2 regions of the Micromonospora sp. M51 genome follow, and region 2 is predicted to be linked to the other one. Evidence: riboswitches for the same ligand, from Rfam matches in the RefSeq annotation. Region 2 holds a riboswitch; the other holds the start of a gene.
What was found. A riboswitch is a leader RNA that binds a small molecule or an ion and turns the genes downstream of it on or off. The one in region 2 is predicted to bind cyclic di-AMP.

Region 1: another riboswitch for cyclic di-AMP. It lies ahead of KBX53_RS05095 (C39 family peptidase); the one in region 2 lies ahead of KBX53_RS37085 (NlpC/P60 family protein).

Annotation. Positions count from the first base shown of each region.
Region 1 is NZ_JAGPXZ010000051.1:110-6,375, reverse strand. Features, by position in the region: gene KBX53_RS05115 (bifunctional cytidylyltransferase/SDR family oxidoreductase) at 1-391, shown strand, start outside; gene KBX53_RS05110 (CDP-glycerol glycerophosphotransferase family protein) at 425-2,095, shown strand; gene KBX53_RS05105 (alpha/beta fold hydrolase) at 2,100-2,846, opposite strand; gene KBX53_RS05100 (hypothetical protein) at 2,983-4,020, shown strand; gene KBX53_RS05095 (C39 family peptidase) at 4,094-4,942, opposite strand; cyclic di-AMP (ydaO/yuaA leader) riboswitch at 5,176-5,317, opposite strand; gene KBX53_RS05090 (hypothetical protein) at 5,602-6,266, opposite strand, start outside.
Region 2 is NZ_JAGPXZ010000023.1:1,067-12,813, forward strand. Features, by position in the region: gene KBX53_RS02765 (C40 family peptidase) at 56-1,069, shown strand; gene KBX53_RS02770 (N-acetylmuramoyl-L-alanine amidase) at 1,125-3,107, opposite strand; cyclic di-AMP (ydaO/yuaA leader) riboswitch at 3,343-3,478, shown strand; gene KBX53_RS37085 (NlpC/P60 family protein) at 3,492-4,532, shown strand; gene dcd (dCTP deaminase) at 4,590-5,168, opposite strand; gene KBX53_RS02785 (pyridoxamine 5'-phosphate oxidase family protein) at 5,268-5,825, shown strand; tRNA gene KBX53_RS02790 (tRNA-Gly) at 6,086-6,159, shown strand; gene KBX53_RS02795 (DUF11 domain-containing protein) at 6,358-7,644, opposite strand; gene KBX53_RS02800 (SigE family RNA polymerase sigma factor) at 7,956-8,489, shown strand; gene KBX53_RS02805 (hypothetical protein) at 8,479-9,561, shown strand; gene KBX53_RS02810 (2'-5' RNA ligase family protein) at 9,607-10,173, opposite strand; gene KBX53_RS02815 (LD-carboxypeptidase) at 10,187-11,236, opposite strand; gene KBX53_RS02820 (WD40 repeat domain-containing protein) at 11,273-11,747, opposite strand, start outside.

The sequences.
Region 1 (6,266 bases), on a different contig from region 2:
GACCAAGGGTCAGCTGCTGCTCTACACCTCCAGCTCCTACACCCGGGGCCGGGCCCGCTACGCGCTCTACTCGGCCACCAAGGCCGCCCTGGTCAACCTCACCCAGGCGCTCGCCGACGAGTGGGCCGACGTGGGCGTCCGGGTCAACTGCATCAACCCGGAGCGCACCGCCACCCCGATGCGGACCCGGGCCTTCGGCGAGGAGCCGGAGCACACCCTGCTCGCCGCCGAGGCCGTCGCCCAGTCGTCGCTGGACGTGCTGATCTCCGACCTGACCGGTCAGGTCATCGACGTACGCCGGGCGCCCGGTGACGGGCCCACGCCGACCGTGCCGGCCCAGGCCGGGTCGGGTCCTCTCGAGGCACCGGCCGGCGCGACGTCGGCGAACTGACGCCGGCGGCGGCGGAACCACGAACGGAGCGACATGCGCGGCGACCTGGTCCGAAAGCTGGCCGCCCGGTGCCTGACCATCGGGTTGGCCGTGCTGGCCTTTGTCGTGCTGGCACTCACGGGTGCCACCGGCTGGGGGCTGGCACTGGCCGTCGCCGCGCTGGCCGCCACGGCCGCCGAGCAGCGGATCCGGCCCGGCGCCGACCTGGTGGCGGAGACCACGTTGATCGCCGCGGCGATCCTGGTCGGCTACGCCCGGCGGCTGGACGACGGGCTCAACGTCGCACTGGTCGTCACCGGGCTGGTCCTGCTGGGGCTGGTGCTGCTGGTGGGTCCGCTGCGCACCGCCGGCAGTCTGGAGATCCGGGCGGCCAACCTGCCGGTCCGCGCCTGGACGCCGCTGGTCGCCAGCCAGCTCGGCACGGCGCTGCTCGGGCTGCTCGCCGCCCTGGCGCTCGCCGCCGCGCTCGCCCTGCCGGCCGGGGTGGCGCTGGCCGCCAGCCTGCTGGTCGGGGCGGGCGCCGGTGCTGTCGCACTGGACCTGGCCCGGCGACGGTTCCGGCCGCGGGCCGGCGGTGGGCCGGTGGCCGCCGCGCTGCGCCGGCACCGCCCGGAGTTCCTGCTCTACTTCTCCGCACCCCCCGGGTCGGAATACCAGGTCACCATGTGGCTGCCGTACCTGGAACGGATCGGCCGACCGTTCCTGGTCGTGGTGCGCGAACCAGAGTTCCTGGCCCCGATCGCGGCGGCAACCGACGCGCCGGTCGTCTACTGCCCCACCCTGGGGGCGATGGACGAGGCGTTGGTGCCGAGCCTGCGGGTGGCGTTCTACGTCAACCACGGGGCGAAGAACAGCCACTGTGTCCGCTTCACCCAGCTCACCCACGTCCAGCTGCACCACGGCGACAGCGACAAGGCGCCGAGCGCCAACCCGGTGTCGGGGATCTTCGACCGGATCTTCGTGGCCGGGCAGGCGGCGATCGACAGGTACGCCCGCGCCGGGGTGCAGATCCCGGCGGACAAGTTCGTGGTGGTGGGTCGCCCACAGGTCGAGTCGATCGAGGTACGTGCGGAGCCGGCACGCGGGTTGGCACACCCCACGGTGCTGTACACCCCGACCTGGACCGGGCACCACGCCGACGCCGACTACTGCTCGCTGCCGGTGGCGGAGAGGCTGCTGCAGCGGCTGCTGGAGCGCGGCGCGACGGTGATCCTGCGGGCCCACCCGTACACCGCGCAGAACCCGGCGTCGGCACGTCAGCTGGGCCGCCTCACCGAACTGCTCGTCGTCGACCGGGCGCGCACCGGCCGCCAGCACGTGGTCGGCGCGGCGGCTCGGGAGCTGAGCCTCACCGAGTGCGTCAACTCCTCCGACGCGCTGGTCTCCGACGTGTCCGGCGTGATCTCCGACTTCCTCTACTCCGGGAAGCCGTACGCGGTCACCGACATGGGTGGCGAGGGCGACCGGTTCGTGGAGCGCTTCCCGTTGGCCGGGTCCGGTTACGTGCTGCGCCGGGACATGTCCAACGTGGACGACGTGCTCACCGCACTGCTGGACACCGACCCGTTGGCCGAGGCCCGCTGGGCCACCCGCCGCCGCTACCTGGGTGACTTCCCCGCCGAGTCGTACGCCGAGGCGTTCCTGGCAGCCGCCCGGCGCGAGCTGGCACCGGCCGAGACGCTCACCGCGTCCACCCCGGCATAGCCGCTCAGCGGTACGGGTCGAGCAGCGCCAGCACGGCCGCCGGGTCCTCCACGTGCGCGTTGTGGCCGAGGCCGGGCAGGGTGGCCACCGGCACGCCGTACTCCTTGAGCTGTTCGTCGGTGACCATCGGGTCGTGCTCCCCGCGCGCCAGCACGACCGGCGCGTCGGTCGCCGCCAGCAGCGCGGCCAGGTCGGGCTCGCCGACGGCGAACGCGGTCGGGTCCATGGCGAGGCGCCACCGGCCGTCGACCTGGCGCAGCCCGGCGTCCACCACCGGGTCGTCCGGCGGGACCAGGCCGGCCAGCCCGGAGACCCGCAGGTAGCGGCGCGCCGCCTCGGCGCGGGTCGCGAACCAACTGATCGGGCGGGCGGCGAGGTCGGCGGCGCGGGTCAGCTCGTCGGGTGACCAGACGGCCTTGATGCCCAACCCGACCACGGCGTCCACCGGCGTACCGGCGGCGCGGGCGGCCAGCGCGAGGCCGACCACCCCGCCCAGCGAATGTCCGAGCACGACGAGCCGGTCGCCGGGCGCCAGGCCGCGCGCTATCCGGTCGGCGAACCCCGCGAACGTGTACGACTGAAGCGGTGCCGCCCAGCCGTGGCCGGCGAGGTCCGGTGCCAGCCACCGCCCCGCCCAGCGCTGCTCCAGCAGAGGCGCCCACGGCAACCAGACGTCCCCGGTCGTGCCCATCCCGTGCAGGAGCAGCAGGACCCGCCCGCGACCGGCTTGACCACCCGATTCATCCACCACGGCCGCAGTCTCCCACGGTTCACGGCCTGGTACGAGAGCCGTCATCCACGCCGCCCCCACCAAAGAATGATCCACTGTAGAGTTCCGGGCCGGACGGACAGAGCCACCTGTCGATTCCGTCCCGAGGGGAGCCACTGTGTACAGGATGTACGGGTCGGCGCTGGTCGCGGCACTGGCAGCCGTCACGCTCGGCGTACCGCACCGGGCGTCCGCGACGCCATCGGACGTGGCCGCACCGAACGGCGCAGCGGTCACGGCGGCCGACCGGGTGCTGCGGGTCTACAACAACAACATCGAGAACCTGGTGGTGAACAACTCCGACGGGAGCTGCACCCGGATCTCCGGACCGGACCACCTGACCTCGATCCTGGTCGACGACGCCGGTCGCACGGGCACCAGCGGCGTGGTGGCGCCCGACATCCTGATCGTGCAGCAGGTGCGCGGCACCGGCCAGGCCGAGGCGTACGCCGACCAGCTGTCGGCGAAGTTCGGCTACCCGGCGGGCAGCTACGGGGCGATCGTGGCGTGGGACGACCCGGAGCCGTGGGGCAGCACGCACAAGTGCAGCTCGCAGTCGCTCGGCGACCTGAAGAAGAAGCAGACCAACGCCATCATCTGGAACAAGCGGACGCTCAACCTCGCCAGTGGCGACATCTCGAAGTACTGGAGCGCGGGTTGGCTCAAGCCGGGCACGGCGTACGCGAACGGCGCCGGGTGCACGCTGTACAAGCCGCCGAACAGTGACCCGGACAGCACCGACTACTACAAGTGGAAGCGGACCAGCGCGATCGCGGCGCGCTTCACCATCAAGGCGACCGGCACCAGCGTGTTCGCCGCGACGATGCACCTGCCGCAGGAGAACCGGCAGAACGCCTGCGCCGGTGACGGCGACCGGGGCATCGCCAACAGCGGCATCCACCTCGGTGCGGACGCGACCACGCTGCTGAACGCGTCGACGATCCGCGTGGTGGGCATCGACGCGAACCGCACCGGCATCGCCCCCGGCACGCTCAGCGGCTACGGCATGACCGGCTACGGGTCGGCGGCCACCAACGGTTCCAGCAAGATCGACTACTTGTTCGTCAGGGGCAGTGTGCAGTCGTCCGCCGTCGACCACACCGTGGTCGGGACAAAGTCGAACCACAAGGCGTTGTACGGCTTCATCACCTACTGACCGCACCGCCGAAGACGCCGCGGGCGCCGGCCCCTTGTGGGGGACGACGCCCGCGGTCCTCGGCGTGCCCGGGTCAGGCGGAGTAGCCCCGGCTGGTGATCCAGTTGGCCAGGTCGATGGTGGTGATCCAGTACGACGGGTCGGCCGCGTTGGCCGAGTCGGCGATCCGCACGGTGCGACCGTTGTCCTTGTAGCCCACGACGGCGATGTAGTGCCCGCCGCCGTAGGAGTGCCAGCCGCCGTCGGTGTCGGTGGCGTCCCCGACGACGTTGGCCACCACGCCCCGGCCGTCGGTGATGGCCTTCACCACGTCGGCCTGGAGGCGGTCCATCTGCGCCGGGCTGGGCGCGCTGGGGAACATCCGGGTCCGGTACGGGGAGCCCTTCACCTCGGCGTTGAGCACCCGGGTGGTGTCCTCGGCCGAGTTGGTGCCCATCTCGGTGGTGCCCAGCTCGGCGCCGAGCTCCTCCTGGGTGCGGTCGATGCCGGCGGCGCTGAGCGCGTTGCGGGTGGCCGCCGGGCCGCAGTTGTAGTAGGTGTTCTGCGCCTCGTAGTCGTAGTCGAGCACCTTGGTCGCGGGCGGCTTCGGCGGCGTCGGCTTACGGGTGAGGTCGGGGTTGCTCTTGGCCTTCGCGGCGGGGGACGCGGCGCTGGTGGCCGGCGCGGCGGTGGTCGGCGCGGCGCTGGCCGAGGGGGACGCGTCCCGAACGTCGCCACGGGAGGCGGCGACGTCGCTGCGCATCTCGGCGACGGTGGTCGCGGTGCGCTGGTCGGCTGGGGCGTCGTCGGCGGTGGTGAGCAGGGCACCGCCGGTGGTGGCGATGGCGAGAGCCGCGGCGGAGGCGACAACGATCTGGTACGGGCGCTCGGTGGCGAGGCGGCGGAGCTGACGCTGCAGGGTGTGCTTCACGGGGTCCTCCACGGATCGGGGGGAGAGCGGCACACCGGGGCCGGACCGGTATCCGGGCAGGCGCCAGCGCGCGGACCGTGGTCCGCGGATGGTGAACCGCTCAGGGGAACGCCCGGCGTGGCCGGGCGGGGAAGGCGATGACCCGGGGGGTCAGCTCACCGTCACTGGACGAATGAGCGGGTGCACCGCCGCGCCGTGGAGGCGAGGGAACAACCGAGGGGTGGAAAGGTGCTGCACGAGGATGGGACTCCTTCCGACACCGCCTACCGGGTTAGCTGACGGATTCGGGCGGGAAGATCGCCCTACCGCGGGCCGTGGCTCGCGGATTCACCCCGGACTTACTGATGGGTCCCCGGTTCGTTGATCACGATTAAGCGGGTCGATGCGGCGTCGCGTCTTGCGATCGGTTACCGCATCGGACAGGACGACAGTACTGGCGGCTCCGCGCCCTGCCAAGCCGGGTTCACCTGCGTAAACCTCAATCGGCGAGGCAATTTCTGCGCGTATTGCCGATGATGTGACTCGATGGGACAACCGGTTACGGGCGCGCCTGCGGGCGACAACCGGACAGGCGACGAAGAACGCGACCATAATCGCGGGAACAATGGCGCGGCTCGTGCCGGACGTCCGATTTCACAATTGCGTGACCGGCCTCACATCACAGATCGGGCTCAACCCGCCCGGGCCGGTCGCCACCGTGCCACGACGGCCGGGCGCAACGCCCCCGCCACCGTTCGGCGGGCCGCCACCGGGTGCGGGCGCAGCCGGGCCGCCGCCGCGTACGCCTCCTCGGCGAGGGTACGAGCCGACTCGGCGGCCAGCTCCGCGTCACGCCAGGCGGCCCGCTCACGGACGGCGGCCGCCTGGTAGTCGGCCAGCCGCGCATCCCGGACCACCCGGCTGATCAACACCTCCTGCTCGACCGGGTGGCGTCGGGGATCCCAGCCGTGCCGGTGCCCGAACACGTCACCGAGCTGCGCCATGCTCAGGTCACCCCGCCAGTACGCCGCCATCGCCGCCCGGTGCAGATAGCGCTCCCGGGCCGCGTACTCGGCGGGGGTGTGCGGGGTCCGTGGGGTGGGCAGCGCCCCGGCGCCCGCGAAGCGACGCGCGGCGGTGTCCGCCGCGTCGTACCCGGTCCAGGCCCGCTCCATCTGCTCCTGGGCGCTCAGCCAGGCGGCGCGTCGCCGCCTGGCTGTCGTCGCCGCGCCGGCCGCGGCGACGGCCACCTCCTCGGCGTAGCGGCGCAGGTCGGCGGCCTCGGCGGCGGCCACCTCCCGGGCGGTGGGCGCGGCCGGGAGCGGGTCGTCGGCGGGCTGGTCCCGTTCGGGGCGGG
Region 2 (11,747 bases):
CTGCCTCGGCCCTTCCCTCACGCGAGGCGCCCGGCGGTCGGTTGCAAAGGAGTCGGTGCCGGTGGCAACCATGCCCCCTCATCGTCACGACCTGAATGCGTCTGCTCGCTCTGGTGGCCTGCGCCGCGCCGCCCATCGGGTGCTGGTCCTGGTCGCTGCTGCCGCGGTCGGCGCCGGTCTGCTGACCGCGCCGGCGCATGCCGCGCCCACGGTCGACGAGATCGAGGCGCAGATCGACAAGAAGTGGGAGCAGTTGGAGCCCACCATCGAGCAGTACAACAAGGTCCGGGCGCAGTTGAAGGTCAACCGGAAGAAGTCGGCGGACCTGCAGAAGAAGATCGAGCCGCTGGCGCTGCAGAGCGAACTGGCGCTCAACCGGGTCGGCGACCTCGCCTCCCGCTACTACATCTCGGGCCCGTCGCACGACATCGGCGCGCTGCTGGTCAGCGCCAAGCCGGACACGCTCACCGAGCAGCTCACCATCCTCGACCGGCTCGCCGCGCAGGAGCGCAAGGAGGTCGAGGGTGTGCTGGCCGTGCGGGCCAAGTACGACGGCGAGAAGCAGAAGCTGGACGCGCTGATCGTCACCCAGACCAAGCAGCAGAACGATCTGTCGGCCAAGAAGAAGCAGATCGACGCCGAGATCAAGCAGCTCGAGGCGTCGATGCCGAAGACCACCGTCAAGACCGCGGCCTGCCCGACCATCAACGGGGTGGTCAGCGAGGCGGCCCGTACCGCTATCAAGACCGCCTGCGGGAAGGTCGGCAAGCCGTACGTCTGGGGTGCCACCGGCCCGAACTCGTTCGACTGTTCGGGGCTGACCCAGTACGCCTACAAGGCGGCGGGGATCTACCTCACCCACCACACCGGTGACCAGTGGAACGAGGGCAAGGCCATCGCGCGGGCCGACGCCCGCCCCGGTGACCTGGTGTTCTTCTTCTCCGGCCTGAGTCATGTCGGGCTGTATCTGGGCAACAACCAGATGGTGCACGCGCCCCGCGCCGGCAAACCGGTGCAGGTGTCCAGCATCACCACCATGCCCATCGCCGGGTTCCGCAGACCCGGCTGATCCACCAGACGCGACACGACGGCCCCCGGTCACCGACCGGGGGCCGTCGTGGTTGTCAGCGGGGCGCGCCCACCGGGGACGGCAACAGCTGCACGTCGGCGAGGTCGACGTACATGATCCGGTGGCCGAACTGGATCTGCGCGTAGCGGTTCTTGCCGCGGATCACCGTCCAGTCACCGGGCGAGGAGCCGTCGAACGTGCTGGCCCGGTAGTACTCGCCGGCCAGCACCGCGCCGACGGCGTACCGCTGCCCGGCGGCCAGGGTGTACTGCAACGGCGAGATCGTCTGGTACGGCACCCCCTCCGGGTACGCCGCCTGCTCCGGGTACGCCCGTCCGTACACCGGGATGGTGGCCCGTCCGGGTTTCGGGGTGGCCACGACGCCGACGGTCCAGCTGGCGGTCGGCGCGGACGGCGGGTTGTGGAACCAGGCCCGCTGCCCGAGGTACCAGATCGCCGTCCAGTCGCCCTGCCGGCCGGCCAGCGCGTACGTCTGCCCGGCGGAGGCCCGGGCCCCGTGGTCGGACACGGCCATCGTGTTCGGGGTGCCGTCCGGGCGGAGCGCGACGTCGTTGACCAGCGGCGCGTCCGCGGACGGTGCGCTCCGGAGCACCACCGCCGAGGAGCCGCGCGGTGCGCACGGCACGCCGGCGGTGACGCAACCGGTGAACGCCGGCTGGTTGGTGGCGTAGTCGGGGTCGATGCGGACCAGCCCGGTGGCCGGGGTGCCGGTGTCCAGTCGGGGTGCGTGCAGCAGGTCGAAGTAGTGCGTCCAGTCCCAGTACGGTCCCGGATCCCAGTGCATCCCCCGCACCGTGGAGGCGACGGTGCCGGGCACGTTGTCGTGGCCGATGATGTGCTGGCGGTCCAGTGGGATGCCCAGCCGCAGCGCCAGGTGCCGGACCAGCTTCGCCGAGGTCCGGTACATCGCCTCGGTGTACCAGGTCCCCTGCGCCGCGAAGCCTTCGTGTTCCAGCCCGATCGACTTCGCGTTGACGTACCAGTTGCCGGCGTGCCAACCGACGTCCTTGGTCTTCACGTGCTGGGCGATGTGCCCGTCCACCGAGCGCAGCGAGTAGTGCCAGCTGACGTAGGTCGGATCCTGGACGAGTTGCAGGGTCGTCGCCCAACTCGCCTCGGTGTCGTGGATGACGATGTATTCGATCTTCTGCCGGGCGGGCCGGTCGGAGAGGTCGTGGTTGCCGTAGTCCCCGTCGCCGAACGCCTCGTAGGGTGCCGGGATCCACTCGCACGAGATGGTGCGGGGGCACTCCACCCCGTCCGGGCGGGCCAGCCGGCGTAGGCCCAGCCGGTCCAACCAGGAACGCTCGGGCCGTACCGTGCGGGCCGGCAGGGTGATCCGCTGGCCGTCGTCGGTCACCCGGGACTGGCCCGCGCCGATGGTGGTGAAGACCTCGTCGGCGAAGGCCGCGGCGGCGTCGGCGCTGTCCGCGCCGGAGTAGCGGGCCACCGCGCCGTACCAGGCGGCCGGGTTGGTGTCGGCGCCGACCGGGGCGTCCAGCTCCCGTTGGTACGCGCTGAGCAGCGCCGCCCCACCCCGGATGTTGAGGCCCGCGTCGGTGCGCAGTGCCTCGGGGGCGACGCCGGTCAGCGTGGCGGCGGCGTCCACGGTCTGCAACGCGGCGGTGGACGGCGCGGGGGCCTCGACCGGTCGGGGCGCGGGCACCCGGGCGGGACGCGAGTCGTCGCCGCGCGGGTCCTCGGCACCGGCGTCGTGGTGACCGCGCCCGGGTAGGGCGGCCACGTGGCGGGCGTCGGTCAGGTGCATCGGGCCGTAGCCGCCACTGGTGCTCGGTGTGCCGGCGTTGGTGTCCCAGCGGGACTCCAGGTAGGAGACGGCGAGCAGCACGACTGTCGGCACCCCGTACTCGGTGGCCGCGGCGGCGTACTGCTGCTGACGGTCGGTGGTGGACGCGGCGGCGGCCGGGCCGACGGAGAGTGGCACCGTGGTGGCGGCGGCGACCACGGCGGCGGCGAGCAGTGCGCGCCAGCCCGTCGACAGGGTTGGATGGTGCATCGAACCCCCTAGATTCTCGCGGAGTGAGGTCAGGTCACCATCGCGCCGTCCGGGAGGTCAGGTCAATACCTTTCCATCTATCGAAGCGTGGGGAAAGAATTCTTCACACACGGTCGGTGACCTCGTCCAATCGGTACGGAGTGTCACGGCCGTGCGGGTTGCGGATCGGTAACAAGCGTCTCTACTCTGGTCATTCGTCGGGCCGACAGCAGCTCCGCCCAGCCCGGGCGGTAACGGACCGACACCGCCGAGTCGTTTCCGAGCGAACCGGGGACCCAGGTCCCTCGGGGTGAATCCGCAGCCACTGCGGTAGGGCGCCGACTTCCCGCCCGAACCCGTCAGCTAACCCGGTAGGCGGTCAGGAAGAAGGAGTACGGAACCCCGGTGGCACTCCATGCCCCGCGGCCGTCGTCCGAGCGGTCGGCATCAGCCGGCCCGACGTCGATCGTGCCGCGCCCACGCTGGTCCCGCTTCACCACCGCACTCGCCGCCCTGGCCGGCGTTGCCGTCGTCCTGACCGGCAGTGCCACGGCGGCCCACGCCGACCCGTCGGTCGCCGAGATCGAGCGCCAGATCGACGCCGACTGGAACAAGCTCGAACCGATCATCGAACGGCACAACGCCACCCGCGCCGACCTCGCCGCGAAGCGCAAGCAGGCCGACGCGCTGGCCGCCCGGATCACCCCGCTGGAGCGCCAGGTCGACGCCGCGATGGACAAGGTCAGCGCCCTGGCCGTACGCGCCTACAAGGGTGAGAACGTGTTGACCGTCAACGCGGTGCTGGGCAGCCGGTCGCCCAGCGAGGTGGTCGGCCAGCTCGAGATGCTCGACCGCTTCGCGCACAACCAACAGAAGGACGTACGCGAGGTCGCCGACCTGCGCGACCAGCTGGCCGCGCAGAAGGCGCCGCTGGACGAGATGGTGGCCCAGCTGACCCGCACCGAAGCTCAGCTGGCGGCGAAGAAGAAGCAGATCAACGAAGAGATCGACCGCCTGCAGAAGCTGCGCCTCAAGGTGTACGGCAACGGTGGCGGTGGCCCATTGCGCCCGGCGCCCTGCCCGGGCAGCTACCCCGGCGGCGGCGCGGGCACCGCTGTCAAGTTCGCCTGCGCCCAGATCGGCAAGCCCTACGTCTGGGGTGCCGAGGGTCCGAACTCGTACGACTGCTCTGGGCTGATGCTGGCCGCCTGGGCGAAGGCCGGCGTGTCGCTGCCACACAACGCCGCCGCGCAGAGCCGCGTCACGAAGAACGTCAGCAGGGGCGACCTGCGCCCCGGCGACCTGGTCTTCTACTACAGCGACATCCACCACGTCGGCATGTACGTCGGCGGCGGCTGGGTGGTGCACGCTTCGCAGGCCGGTCAACCGGTCAAGATGAAGAAGGTCGACGACGGCCCGATCCACAGCTACGGCCGCCCGGGCTGACCCGGGTGACGAGAGGGCCCGCCGCGATCCGTCGCGGCGGGCCCTCGTCGTCGTGGTTCAGCGGGTGGGCCAGGTGCGCCAGTGCTGCCAGGCGCGGCTCGGCGTCGGCCCCCGCTGGCCCTGGTAGCGCGAGCCGTAGACCACCGAGCCGTACGGGTGCTCGGCCGGCGAGGAGAGCCGGAAGATGCAGAGCTGCCCGATCTTCATGCCGGGCCACAGGGTGATCGGCAGGTTCGCCACGTTCGAGAGTTCCAGCGTCACGTGACCGGAGAAGCCCGGGTCGATGAAGCCGGCGGTGGAGTGGGTGAGCAGCCCGAGCCGGCCCAGGGAGCTCTTGCCCTCCAGTCGGCCGGCGAGCTGGTCACCCAGCGAGATGACCTCCAGCGTCGAGGCGAGCACGAACTCCCCGGGGTGCAGCACGAACGGCTCACCGTCGGGGACCTCGACCGCCGAGGTCAGGTCGTCCTGCTGCATGGCGGGATCGATGTGGGTGTAGAGGTGGTTGTTGAAGACCCGGAACAGCCGGTCGAGTCGGACGTCGATGCTGGACGGTTGGACCAGGGTGGGCTCGAACGGCTCCAGGCCCAGCGTGCCGGCCTTGATCTCGGAGACCAGGTCGCGGTCGGAGAGCAGCATCGGACCACCATAGCCGCGTTGCCGAAAGTGCCCGGATTCGGTGCCGGTGACCAGCGCGTCGAGGTCGCTGCTCGTACATTTGTTCGATAGAATGCCCGCATGGCTTCCTGGTCCGAATTCGCCGCCGACGAGCCCCGACTCGCCGACGGGATCCGCGTTCTCCTCCAGCAGTACGGGCCGGGCTTCGGCTATCTGGCCACGGTCCGCGCCGACGGCGGGCCCCGCGTCCATCCGGTCTCCCCGGTCATCACCGCCGAGGGGCTGTTCTGCTTCATCATCGACTCGCCCAAGCGCCGTGACCTCGAACGGGACGGCCGCTACGCGCTGCACTCGTTCCCGGCCGAGGAGAGCGACGACGAGGCATACGTGGCAGGGCGGGCCCGTCCGGTGACCGATCCGGTCCGGGTGGCGCAGCTGGCGCAGAGCGCCCGCGCCGAGCCGCAGGTCGACTGGCGGCTCTTCGAGTTCACCATCGACGTGGCGATGCTCACCCGCCGTGAGCAGCACATCGCGGGCGTTCCCGGCCTCGCGCCGGGTCGGCCGGCCGTGCGGGTCTGGCTCGACCCAAACGCCCCGTCGGCGGTGGCCACCCCACTGGCCGTCCCGCCGACGCGCCCGACCCGCCTCAGCCGTGACGTCCAGTGCACGGCCGCCTGACCACGACTGGAAGATCATCAGTGTCGGCTCCGTCCTCACGGAGCCGACACCGGGCTGTACGTACGCCCGCCGCCGGCACCCCGCATGATCAACTCGGTTTCCGTGAAACCGCGGTATCCCGGCGCTTCGGACGCCCCGATTTTCAGCAAGCCGAGTGGATCAACCCGGGTCGGTCAGGGTTGTGCGGTATGCGGACACCCGCGGCTGGCGGGGGTACCTGGGTGCACGGGCTCGACGACTCGGGTACAGTGGTGCCGCTTGCGGGTGTAGTTCAATGGCAGAACATCAGCTTCCCAAGCTGACAGTGCGGGTTCGATTCCCGTCACCCGCTCCACGCGAAGGGCCCTGGTCAGGACGAGAGTCCCAGCCAGGGCCTTCGACGTTTCTCAGGCCACGAGCACCCGGCGGACCATCCACGGGCCGGTAGCCAGAAGGTCGAGCGGACACCGTGCGATAGGCCCACGACGAGATCCGGGCGGCCCGGCCGCAAAGGCCGGACCGCCCCGGTGCGCCGAAACGGCGCCGAGGAATATCAGCAGGTCTGGATCCAGCGTGATCTGACGCCCGCGTCCAGCGTCACCTCGTCACCCGTAGCTACGGTGACCCAGTCGGTGTGGCCGTAGTTGGCGCCACCGGTCTCGTTCCAGTAGTAGATCAGGTCCGAGTCGATCGAGTCGATGAACTCGTGCGGGTCGTACACGTGAAACTGCACCCGGTAGGTGCCCGGGCGGACGTACGCCGTGAAGGTGCCGTCGGGATTGATGGTGGTCAGCCCGCCGGAGCCGGACGAGCCGGGTTGCGTCGCCACCTCGATGCGGTAGATCCCTTCGTAGCCGACCGGGGCGCCCACCTCGCACGTGTCCCACACGCGGTTGTTGTTGCCGTCCACCCAGACGGTGCCGCGGACGATCGCCCCCTGCTCGACCGTGACGGTGTGCCGCGCCGTGTTGTTCTCCAGGGTCGTCTCCGGCAACGTCGTCGCCGCGGTCGCCTCCATCGTCACGACGTCGCCGACGGTGGTGGAGGTGAGGATCCCGCCGTAGTACAGCTGCTCGCTCGTCTCGCCCGGCCACAGCGGGCTGTGGATGCAGCGCCAGCCAGTCCGGCCGTCGGCGACGCCATCGCCGAACGCGCAGTCCCACCCCTCGCTCGACATCTCCGAGCCCTGCATCCCGGCCGGCACCGGGATGGTGACGGTCACCTCGCCCGAGGGGGAGTTCCCGGAGTTCCGGAGAGACGTGGAAACATTGACATACTCGTTCGGGAGGAGCTGCTGGCTGGTTGCGGCGGGCACGAACTCGAGGTCCATCGTGCTGGGGATGTAGCGCACGCTCGCCTGGCCGATGTTGTTGGCGGTCGACGACTCCATACCGGTCTTCGCCGTGGCGGTGACGGTCACCGCGTCTCCGGCTGTGCCGGGCGGGAGCCCGAACGGCAGGTTCAGCGTGTCGGCGATCTCCCCGGCGGCCAGGGGGGCGTGTACGCAGGTCGCGGTGCCCTGCAGGTCACAGCTCCAGCTCGGCGGGATCACGAACCCGTCGGAGGAGAACCAGGCGCCCGCCGGCAGCGTGAACGCCACTGTCACGTCCTGGCTGGCCTTCGTGCCGGAGTTGCGTACGTCGAGGGTAAGGGTCGACCAGCCACCGCTGGCCGGCACCTCGACGGTGTCGACGGAGGCGGCGACCACGAGGTCCGCCCGGGAGGGGGCGGCGCCCGCCGGGCCGGTGGGCAGCAGGCCGGTGGCGAGCCCGGCCAGCGCGCCGACCAGGAGACTGCTACGGAGCAGGTGCTGGCGGGTGGAGCGGAATTGAACGGACATCAGGTCCTAACGTCGGAGGGGATCGACCGGGCCAGCGGCCCGGTCCTCGGGATCGTCGGCGTCCATCCGATAGAGCGCCAAGATCATGACCATCGTTACGTCGCGCCGGCGGGCTCCCGAATAGCGATGGGCCATCCACGGGCCACAAGGTCGTACAACCAGGGGTCAAACCAGGCCACCCGCCTGCAATGTTGTTGCGGTCAGCAACGCCAGCAACCCCGGCGGCGCTACAAGACCGCGAAGACCTCGCCCTTCCCGCGTTAACCTCGCTGGTCTCCCAGAGCGTTCAGGTGGTGGGAGGGACACACACCATGCAACGACCCCGGGAACTGGCACCGCCGGAGGGCTTCGCCGAGTTCGTCGCGGCGCGCTCCGATGCGCTGCTGCGTTCGGCCTGGCTACTCACCGGTGATGCCGGGCGGGCCGAGGACCTGTTGCAGACGGTCCTGGCGGATGTCTGGCGGCGCTGGGCCACGATCAACAGCGCCGGGCATCCCGAGGCGTACCTGCGCAGAGCGTTGTTCACCACCTACGTCTCCTGGTGGCGACGGCGCTGGCGCAGTGAGGTGCCGAGCCAGCCGCCGGACCAGCCCTCACGTGGCGACATGGCCGGGGAGTCCGCCGACCGGGACGCCGTACGCCGCGCACTGGCCCGGCTGAGCCGGCAGCAGCGGGCGATCGTGGTGCTCCGCTACGTCGAGGACCTGACGGTGCAGCGGACAGCGGAAGTGCTCGGCTGCTCGCACAACACCGTAAAGGTGCAGGCCTTCCGCGCTTTACGGATTCTGCGTACCGATCCGGATCTTGAATTGTTCGCCGCCTGGAGGTCGCGAAGTGACGCATGAAGATGAGGACATCAGGCTCCTGCTGACCAGCGCCGTTCCGCCACTGACACCGCCACCGGACCGGGTCGTCGAAGTGGCCAGGCGGGTCCGCCGGCGCCGGCAGCGCCTGATCGGAAGCGCAGCGCTCGCCGTGGCAGTGGTCGTTGGCCTGGGCGTCGGAGGGGCGCAGATACTCAACGGCGTACCTTCACCGCACACGGCTGCCGATTCCGCCGGTCAGGGGCGGTGGACATCGTGCGTGGAGGCCGCACCGGAAATGGTCACGCGCGGCTTCCGTGTCCCGACCAGTGAAGCAGCCGCCCTGCCCCGTCTCGGCGATGACTTCATCCCCACCACGGTCGTCGTCTGCAGGGTGGAGCGTCCTCCTGTCCGGCCCGACTGGCTTTTGACGGAGCGGCGTAGCGATGACGCCACCGCCCTCGCCGCCCTCGTCGCCGCCCTCCGCCGGCCCGACGCGCCGGATAATCCCGGCCTCGCCTGCAGAGCGGTCCTGCAGGAGGCACCCTGGCTCGCGCTCGTTGACGCGGACGGCCGGTGGATGCGGCCCGGCATACCACTCGATTCCTGCCACGACAATCTGCCGGACGATTTCCGGGCAGCGTTCGATGCTCTACCGCTGACCACCGTGGCGACCCGTCCGGTCGCCGAGAGCGATTCGGCCAGAGCGGGTTGCAGCCAGCGCGAGGTCAACATGACATCCTTGGTGGCCGACCGTGAAGCCCGTGCCCTGCCAGAGCCGTTCCCCGCTGGGCAGCAGGTCCGCCTCTGCGTCTACTACGTGCCGAAGAGTAGGCAGGGGAACGGCGAGCCACTCGGCGAGTTCGCGCACGGAACGGTGCTGCCGGAGGACCAACGAGCGGCGATCGAGGGTGCGCTGCGGGCGTCTCGACCGGCGAACCCGTGCAGCACCCGTGCGAGCCGGTTCGCTGTGCTGATCCCACTGACCACCAGCGAGCCCCGCACCTACGTGGAACTCGACGGCTGCCGCCGAATCACCGTGCGAGTCGCTCCCGACCAACGGACCATCGGACAGGGCGACGCCGCGCTGATCGAGCTGATCGACAAGCCGTGACCTGTCGGGCGAGGCATCCGGGGATGTCCGGGCCGCGCCTCGACGTCAGGCCGAGACCGCCTGGAGACCCGTACCAGTTGCCGCTGGGGGTGGGCCCAACGGGAACTCACCGACGGTGCGCCACGGGCTGACGTCCGGTGTGCCGGCGATCAGCCGGACCCTGTCGACGGCCGCGTTGATCGGCAGGTGCGCGGCGACGGTTTCCGCCGCGTGGGTCAGCACGGGCTTGTCGGCGTCGTGACCGATGGTCAGGTGCGGCACCACGTCGCTGTGCGCCCCGCCGTACGGGGGTGCCTCAGGAAACCGTCGCCACACTGCCCCGGTGAGGTCGCGGAAGGGCCGATGTGGCTGCGGAGCAAGCCAGAGGACCGTGTCACCGAACCAGTCGACGTGCGTCAGTGCGACGTCGAACCGAGGTATCCCGGCGATGGTGTCACGCAGCGCGGCCAAGGCCCGCTCGTCGATCTGCTGCGGTGGCAGGAACGGGTAGAGGACTGTCACGTGCGCTGGGACGCCCCATGAGGCGGCCCGGTCGAGTGATGCCCGGAACCTGCCGACCGCCTCCTCGGCCTCGGGTATCGGCACGATGAGCGCCGTCTGCGTCGGCTCCATACCCTGCGGTTTCCTATCGGTAGTCGGCGAAGATTCGCCGTTGCACGCCATCAACGGTGACCGGGCCCCCGTGGGGAAGGATCCACTGTGGTCTGGTGTGGCCGAACGGGACGCCGCCACAGACGACCGCCTCGGGGTTGTAGCGGGTCACCACGTCGACGACCGTGTCCCGCTGCTGCTCACGAAGCCGTGCCCGATCCTCGGCCGCGGGTCGACGGTTGTGGTCGGAGACCGGCGGACGGGCGACCACTACCGCGTCGACGGCGCTGAGAAGACCGCGCTCACCGAGTGATCGGACGATCCAACCGACCTCGCGGGCGGGAAGGAGCTCTTCCGACGTCTCAATGAGCAGCACCCCGCCCTGTAGGGCCTCGGGAGGAAACGGGAAGCGTCCCGCCGTCAGGATCCACTGGATGACCTCCAGGCAGCCACCCCAGGTGCGGCCGGTGACCGAGCGCGACGGCCCGTACCAACTCCACGGCTGCGTCGGTTCGCGCTCGCCGAAGGACTTCAACGCCTGCGGATCTGCCCAGTCGATGCCGATGTCCTCGGACTCACCCGGATCCGTGACCTCCAGCCGTTCCCCGGTGAGCAGGGCCGCTCGCAGCGACCGGACGTGGACGTCGTCAACGGCAGGCCCGGGGCCGAGGTGCACCTGGGACGACCCGCCGTAGAAGCTGGCGATGCCGAGGCCCCAGAGCCAGTGGTGCAGGTTGGTGTTGTCGCTGGTGCCGAGGAACGGCTTCGGGTCGGCTCGGGCCAGGTCGGCGTCCAGGTGGGGGATGACGGTGATCTGGTCGTCCCCTCCGACGACGGCGAGAATGCCGCGTACCTGGGGGTCTGCGAAGGCGGCGTTGATGTCCGCCGCCCGCGCTGCCGCGCTCGCGCCCACCTGGCGGGTGGTGGGGTATTCGACCGGTACGAGACCGGTCAGGTCGGCGAGCCGTCGCCTTGCCTGTTCGAGGATCGCCGGATAGGCGCCGGCCGCGGCGAAGGACGGCGAGAGGACCGCGAGGTGGTCCCCGGGGCGGGCTTTTCGAGGACGAACGAGCTCATGCACCATGTCGAGATCCAACAGTTCTGCCCGCCGCTCCGCACCTCATTTCGGGTCGGGCCCGCGGGCCCGACGGACCCGCCGGTCGTCGAGCCAGAGTGCCAGCCCACCGCGGTTGCGGTAGACGACGACGCCGGCGACCACCACGGTGATCAGGATCGTCCAGGACCAGAATCGGCCACCCAACCCACCGGGCGGGTCCGCGGCGCGCGTGCGACCGGCGCTGATCACAGTGTCGGCGACGTCGACAGCGAGGATCTGCTCCGGGGCGGTCATCACTGTTCGTGGCGCGCTGGCGTCGGGCGTCAACGCCAACACCCGTACGCCGCGCACGTTGGGGTAGGCGGTGCGTTGGTCCAGCTCCAGCGGCTGGTCGAACCGGTCCGGGCTGAGGGGCTCGGGCTGGTAGGCGACCACCAGCGCGGACCCGTCCGGGCCCCAGCCGAGCAGCCGGATGGCGGTCACGCCGGTGACGCCGGGCACTGGCAGCGGTGCGGTGTTCCGGCCGGTGGCGCTGTCG